2 regions of the Aeribacillus sp. FSL K6-8394 genome follow, and region 2 is predicted to be linked to the other one. Evidence: riboswitches for the same ligand, from Rfam matches in the RefSeq annotation. Region 2 holds a riboswitch; the other holds the start of a gene.

Region 1 (3,790 bases), 2.2 Mb from region 2:
AGTAAGAAAAGAAGAAATGGGTAAGCAGCCGGTCTCAAATCTTAGAAGCGAATGCCAGAACCTTGCCTGGAAAGGGGATAAATAAACAAATTCATGCTGAAAAGAAGAATCGGGATCAATGACAAAAATACGATTTTCTGTTCAAAAATAAAGCTCCTATCTTCTTAAAATCGAGATAGGAGCTGAAGCTTCAGTTTAAATTCAATCCTTTTTGCTCAACAAATTGCTTCATGTACATTCTTGTCGGATTTGAAAGCATGCGAGCCATTTGACCAGTCCAAGTATCTTTGCGAATCCCGTTTGTTCGCTGATCATAATAATTGGATACTGTTTCATTATATTGTTCAAGCTCGCGCACATATGCTTCTTGATCTTGCTTATATTCTTCCTCATGATAAATATGCTCAAAAGGTATTCTTGGTTTTTTCGCCGTTTCTTTTGCAGGGTAGCCGACAGTTAATGCAAAAAGAGGGATGACCTTGTTTGGAATTTTCAACAGCTTTGATACTTCTTCTAAATTATTGCGGATGCCTCCGATGTAGCAAATGCCGAGTCCCATTGACTCAGCCGCCAACGCAGCATTTTGAGCGGCCAGTGCAGCATCAATGAGAGCTACCATAAATTTTTCAGTGCTCCTCAATGAATCTTCTACATTTTTGCCTTCCATTTCACCAATGACTTCATGACGGTGCAAATCAGCGCAAAAAATAAATAAATGTCCGCTCTTCTCTACGTAAGCTTGGTTTCCTGCCAGTTCAGCGAGCTTTTTTTTCGTTTGTATATTTTTCACCCCGATAATGGAATAGGCTTGCATGTAACTTGAAGTTGAAGCGGCTTGGGCGCATTCGACAATTAATCGGATTTGCTCATCTGTCAAAGGCCGATCCTCAAAATGACGAACGGAACGGTGATTTAAAATGGTTTTGATAATGTCGTTCAACATAATCATCCTTTCTATAATCCCACTTATTTTTTGAAAAATCACACTTCTTCCAATCCAAGTATTAACATGAAAATGCTGCTCTTTCAAATGATTCGTATTGAAAAATACGTTTTTTATAGCTCCTTTTTCAGTGAAGGCTCCAAGCACCTAATTTTACCATCGAATCTCAAACTATTCACTGCAACGATCCTGTATTGTAAACAACAAAATTTTTCAAATTTACGTTATTAGAAAAATTAAATTTTAAAACGACCCTCTAAACACACAATTTGTATGCGAATTCCTGCTTCTGTCCATTGATTTCCCAAAATAGGGCAGCACTTTTCTGAACTTAAAAAATAGGGATTGAAAAAACAAAAAAAATCATCTATTCTGATAATTATAGTTTCATATAGTGTTCCAAGCAGCAGGTGCGTCATATTTCATCAGCAATATGCGCTTAAAAGGGAAGATTGGTGAAATTCCAACACGGTCGCGCCACTGTGATGGGGAGCTTTCGGCCAACATCCACTGTTTCAATTTTGAAATGGGAAGGAGGATCGAAAGCGATGATCCTAAGTCAGGAGACCTGCCTGTTGTATGCACTGCCACCTACGCGTCATAGGGAGGAGTGATGAAGCCATGTTGAGATTTAAGCCCTACATGTATCTCAACACGAGTTAGAGTCCACAATTCCCTCTTTTACGCGTAAAAAGAGGGTTTTTTATTATGTGTTGAGATACAAATCAAATGGGGGTGTCAATATTGACATTAATTAGTTCAAATCTTGGCTATCCAAGAATTGGTGAAAGAAGAGAATGGAAAAGAGCGCTGGAATCATTTTGGAACGGAAACATTTCAGAAAGCAGCTTGGAGGAAACATTAAAAGATATACGTCTTCTCAATCTGAAAAAACAGAAGGAAAAAGGAATAGACCTGATTCCTGTCGGAGATTTTTCATTATATGACCACGTCCTCGATACTGCTTTTATGTTTGGGTATATTCCTTCTAGATTCCAGCATATGGAGCCGACTTCATTAAAAACATATTTTGCAATGGCTAGAGGCTCTGATGAAGCAGAAGCAATGGAAATGACCAAATGGTTCAACACAAACTACCATTATATTGTTCCGGAGCTTGAAAATAAAACGCCGGCGTTAGTAAAGAACCGTCTGCTTGAACTTTTTCAGGAAGCGAAAAACGAGCTGAATATTGAAGCAAAACCGGTTTTGCTAGGTCCGATTACTTTTTTAAAGCTGGCAAAACAATACAATCAACACGATTTTCATAAACATTTGTCTGCTTTAATTCCTGTTTACGTCCAATTGTTGACGGAACTTGCTCAGGCCGGTGCGAAATGGGTGCAAATTGATGAACCGATTCTTGTACAGGAGCTGGATGATTCATCGATTCCTTTGTTTAAAGAGGTATACGATGCTTTCCACAAAGCACTTCCTTCGTTAAATATCATTTTGCAAACATACTTTGAAAGTATAACCCATTATCAAGAAATCGTGTCTCTTCCTGTCGCTGCAATTGGCCTGGACTTTGTACATGATCATGGCGTCAATCTGTCGAACATCAAAACGTTCGGCTTTCCGAAAGACAAAATTCTCGCAGCTGGTTTGATCGACGGCCGCAACATTTGGAAAGCATCCTTAGTATCAAAAGCTAAGGAAATCGATGATCTTGCACAATATGTAGATATTGATAGATTGATCATTCAGCCTTCATGCAGCTTGCTTCATGTACCTGTTACAGTTCAAAACGAACAGAGCTTGCCGTCCATATTGAAAAATGCTCTTTCCTTTGCTGATGAAAAATTGGATGAAGTAAATGAACTCGCTCAATATGCAAAAGGGAAAAGAACGATCGATGATTTAAAACAACATGACCGTTCTTATACGGATTTTATCCATTCTTCCTTTCGGACAAATGAGAAGGTTCAAGAGGCTACCAAAAATATCGGAGCATATCCAACGAAACGCTTGGATTATACCGAACGGCAAAAACTGCATAAAAAAAGATGGAATCTGCCGATTTTACCAACTACTACGATCGGAAGCTTTCCGCAGACGAAAGAAATCCGGCAAATCCGCTTAAAATGGCGGAAAGGCGAATATACAAACGAGCAGTATGAATCGGTCATCAATAATGAAATAAAAAAATGGATTGACATTCAAGAGCAGCTCGGTTTAGACGTATTCGTCCATGGGGAATTTGAACGGACCGATATGGTCGAATTTTTCGGGGAAAAATTAAATGGAATTGCTGTTACGAATAACGGCTGGGTGCAATCATACGGGTCACGATGCGTGAGACCGCCGATTATTTACGGAGATGTAGCATTTGATCAGCCGATGACCGTAAAAGAAAGCGTATATGCACAATCATTGACAAGCAAGCCTGTTAAAGGGATGCTGACAGGACCTGTCACGATCCTAAACTGGTCATTTGTGCGCAATGACATCGACCGTATAAGCGTTCTTCGCCAGCTCGCCCTTGCCATTCGTGAAGAAGTGCTAGCTTTAGAGAAAAATGGAATCGGCATGATTCAAGTTGATGAGCCTGCATTACGAGAAGGATTGCCTCTGAAACAATCAAAACAAAAGGAATATATCGAAGGAGCTGCTGAAGCCTTCAAGCTCGCCACCAGCTCTGTTCGCCCGGAAACACAAATCCATACTCATATGTGCTATTCGCAATTTGAGGATATCATGGAGGCAATTGATGACCTTGATGCGGATGTCATTTCTATTGAATCTTCCCGAAGCCATGGAGAGCTTGTTCATGCTTTTGAAACGTATCAATATAAAAGAGAGATTGGCTTAGGCGTATATGACATTCACAGCCCGCGAATTCCATCC
Region 2 (3,790 bases):
GGATCGACGAGGGGGAACCCGGCTGGAAGAGGCTTCGTTGTGGCGTATGCATATAAATGTTGAAGATGGGCAAGAACCCCTTCTCTCGGAGTAGAAAAGCTTGCTCCTGTAACATTTGGACCGGTAGCTCCGATTCCGGCAAAATTGTTTTGATTGCGATTGACTACTCCCGTAAAACGGAAATAGTTCGTTTCATGAATTGCTTGTGCAAATGCGATGTCGCCGCGAATTCCGTAGGATTTGCTTAATTGTTCATACAAATCGCCCAGCTGAGGTGCGCTAGGATTTGTTTTTCCTACATATAAATCCAAGATTGTTCCCGATACGAGCGTTTCTCCTAAAATAGGGATATCCCTTGAATCGGGAGAAGGGGTTTTCGGTTGAAGTGTTGATGAACGAGATGAATCTGTCTTTTGGCCTGATTGTGCCGTTCCTTGTTCTGCAGGGGTTAATATAAATGCATCCTTGTATCCTAATTGAACAAGCCTTGCCAACTGGTCTTTTGCATTTTGCAAATTTTTAAATGCCCCTGTTTGAACGCGGAAATAACTTGTTCCGTCCACCATCGCAGCGGAAAGGAAACTATCAACATTTTTTCCTTTCAGTTCATTTATCAGCTTTTCTGCATTTTCTCGGTTTTTAAAGGAACCGGCAATGACTTTGTACATCCTGCTACCTGCAGCTGGCGATGGCTGCGGAGTTGGGGTGGTGCGTGTCGACTTTTTGGGCAAATTAAGCGCTTTTCCGATTCCATCGGCTAAGCTTGCTGCATAGTCGCTCATAAAGTCAGACGATGTTAAAAGTTTGATGTCATTCGAATGGTCAATAAACAATGTTTCCAAAAGAACCGCAGGCATTTTTGTTTCTCTTAACACGTGAAAATTGGCGCTTTTTTTGCCCCGATCCTTTACGCTATATTTCGGACCGATTACGCTCATAATATGATTATGAATGATGGAACGGTATTGGATCGTTCTTGGAGAGGCCCCTCCGTTATAAACATAGCTTTCAAAACCTGTTCCTCCGCCGGCATTAATATGAATGGAACAGAAAAAATCAACATTCTCTCGGTTAGCCATGGATGATCTTTCTGACAAACCGACTGTTCGATCGTCTGTGCGCGTCATGAGCACGTTGACTTGGTAATGTTCAAGTAAATGTTGTCTTGCCAAGAGGGCAATAGTCAACGTAAAATCTTCTTCCTCATAATTTCTATAGGTTGCGCCGGGATCGCTTCCTCCGTGGCCAGGGTCTAAAAGAACGGTTGTCACTGCAATATCCTCCTTCGTTTTCAAACATCCAATTCGCTTGTCTGCAAATATTTTATTCAAGTAATGGAAAGGAAGTTCAAAAAAATTTTATTTTTAGCGAAAACTGTATCGAAATCCAAAACATTTAGGTTAATTTGTCGATTTTTTGCATTTTCTTCCTACCAGAATTCAATCAAATCATGTATAATACATTTCGTCATAACATTATACCGAAAAGCAAACAGGTGCCGGCACATAGCTGCCAGCTTAAAAGGGAAGTTTGGTGAAAATCCAACGCGGTCCCGCCACTGTGAATGGGAGCAACCTGAAAATGCCACTGTGTCTACGGGAAGGTTCAGGGAGCGATGACCATGAGCCAGGAGACCTGCCTGTTTGAACACGCCTAAAAACCCTACGAGGATAGGGAGGTGTTTGAAAACAGAACAAAGCGATATGCTTGTTTTCAGACATCTTCTTATCAAAAAAAGAAGATGTTTTTTATTGGAGGAGGAAAATGATGAAAAAATTATCTGCACTATTTTTAGCCTTATTACTTCTATTTGGAATTACGGCTGGATGCGGCCAACAAAATACATCAGAGCCGTCTGAAAACAAAAGCAATCAAAAGACGGAAGAGACGGCTTCACAATTTCCGGTGAAGGTCAAGGACGGTTTAGGAAATGAGGTGACGATAAGCGAAAAACCGGAGCGGATTGTTTCGCTAATTCCAAGCAATACTGAAATTGCCTATGCTTTAGGGTTGGGTGAACAAATTGTCGGTGTAAGTGATAATGACAACTATCCGGAAGATGTTCAAAACAAAGAAAAGGTTGGCGGGATGGAATTTAATGTTGAAAAAATTATTTCTTTAAAACCGGATCTTGTTTTAGCGCATGCTTCCAGCGCCCATAACTCGCAGGAAGGGCTGAAGCAGCTGAAAGATGCAGGAATAAATGTTTTTGTAGTCGAAGATGCCCAATCATTTGATAAAGTGTATGACTCCATCCAAACAATCGGCAAAATTACAGGGACAAGTGACAAAGCCGAAGATATTGTGGCTGAGATGAAAACGAAACTGGCGGATATTCAAGAAAAAGGAAAAACGATTCCGGATGATCAAAAAGTGTCTGTTTTTGTCGAAGTGAATCCCGCACCACAAATCTATACGACGGGAAAAGGAACGTTTATGGATGAAATGCTAACGATCATTGGAGCAAAAAATGCAGCGGGCGATCAAGAAGGCTGGCCGCAAATGACGGAAGAAGCCGTTGTAAAACTGAACCCAGACGTCATTGTGACGACATACGGCTATTACGTCGATAAAGCTGTTGACCAGGTGTTGGCACGCAAAGGATGGGAAAATGTATCAGCGGTGAAAAATAAACGGGTTTACGATGTGCATTCCGACTTGGTGAGCCGCCCAGGCCCAAGATTGGTTGAAGGAGTAGAAGAACTTGCGAAAGCAATTTATCCGGATGTCTACAAAAAATAAACATGTGGTCGCCTATACGGCGACCGCTTGTTTTCTTATTTTTTCCGTCTTTTTAGGAATTTCTATCGGAACGTTTCACATCACGTTTAAGGATATTTTCCAAATAATTTTCAATCAACTGTTTCATACCGGTTTGGCGCCGGACATTGATGAAAGCATGAAAAGCATTGTGCTTGATATTCGACTTCCTCGTGTCGTTTTAGCCGGACTTGTCGGAGCCTCGCTTGCAATGGCGGGGGCTTGTTATCAAGGGCTTTTGCAAAACCCTTTGGCAGATCCTTATACGCTCGGTGTTTCATCAGGTTCTTCTTTAGGTGCTGTACTTGTTCTTTTTTTCGGCATTCAAATTCCTTTTTTCGGCTCATTCACTTTGCCGGTTGTCAGCATTTTTATGGGTTTTTTAACGATTTTGGCTGTGATTTTGTTCGCCAATTTCATTGAAAAAACGATGAGGATTGAAACGATTGTGCTGACCGGAATTATTTTAAGTTCCTTTTTAAGTGCTTTCATTTCGCTGATGATTGCCCTGACAGGAGAAGAATTGCGACAAATTGTCAACTGGCTGTTAGGAAGCGTTGCGATGCGCGGCTGGGGATACGTATTGATGCTTTTGCCGTTTTTTTTAATCGGGTCCATTTTGATTTTTGTAAACGGAACAGAATTAAACGCTCTGTCCTTTGGCGAAGAAAAGGCGAAGCAACTTGGGGTCCATGTAAAAAGGAGAAAGCTGTTTATTTTGGCATCATCCTCTTGTTTAGCCGGTGCGGCCGTTGCCATCAGCGGAACGATTGGGTTTGTCGGTCTTGTCATCCCACATGTAAACAGGCTGCTTTGGGGAAGTGATTATCGCCATCTTCTCCCTCTGTCCGCCATTTTTGGCGCCGCTTTTTTAATTTTGGCGGATCTCGTTTCAAGAACGATCGTGTCGCCGACAGAACTTCCGATCGGTGTGATCACGGCTTTGATCGGCGCTCCCAGCTTTGCCTTTATTTTAATGAAACAAAGAATGGAAAGAAGAGGGTAACATGCTGCAAGTCAAGAACATTTC

Evidence for each region. Region 2 has a riboswitch for cobalamin ahead of NSR00_RS01755 (ABC transporter substrate-binding protein). Riboswitches for the same ligand answer to the same signal wherever they lie in the genome.
Region 1: it holds a riboswitch for cobalamin, as region 2 does, so the genes downstream of both, metE (5-methyltetrahydropteroyltriglutamate--homocysteine S-methyltransferase) here and NSR00_RS01755 (ABC transporter substrate-binding protein) in region 2, are expected to answer to the same signal.

What each region holds. Positions count from the first base shown of each region.
Region 1 covers NZ_JBBPAA010000001.1:2,597,761-2,601,550, forward strand. Annotated here, with positions in the region: gene nfsA (oxygen-insensitive NADPH nitroreductase) at 191-940, opposite strand; cobalamin riboswitch at 1,335-1,533, shown strand; gene metE (5-methyltetrahydropteroyltriglutamate--homocysteine S-methyltransferase) at 1,685-3,790, shown strand, end outside.
Region 2 covers NZ_JBBPAA010000001.1:388,682-392,471, forward strand. Annotated here, with positions in the region: gene NSR00_RS01750 (N-acetylmuramoyl-L-alanine amidase) at 1-1,271, opposite strand, end outside; cobalamin riboswitch at 1,477-1,657, shown strand; gene NSR00_RS01755 (ABC transporter substrate-binding protein) at 1,768-2,742, shown strand; gene NSR00_RS01760 (FecCD family ABC transporter permease) at 2,705-3,766, shown strand; gene NSR00_RS01765 (adenosylcobinamide amidohydrolase) at 3,768-3,790, shown strand, end outside.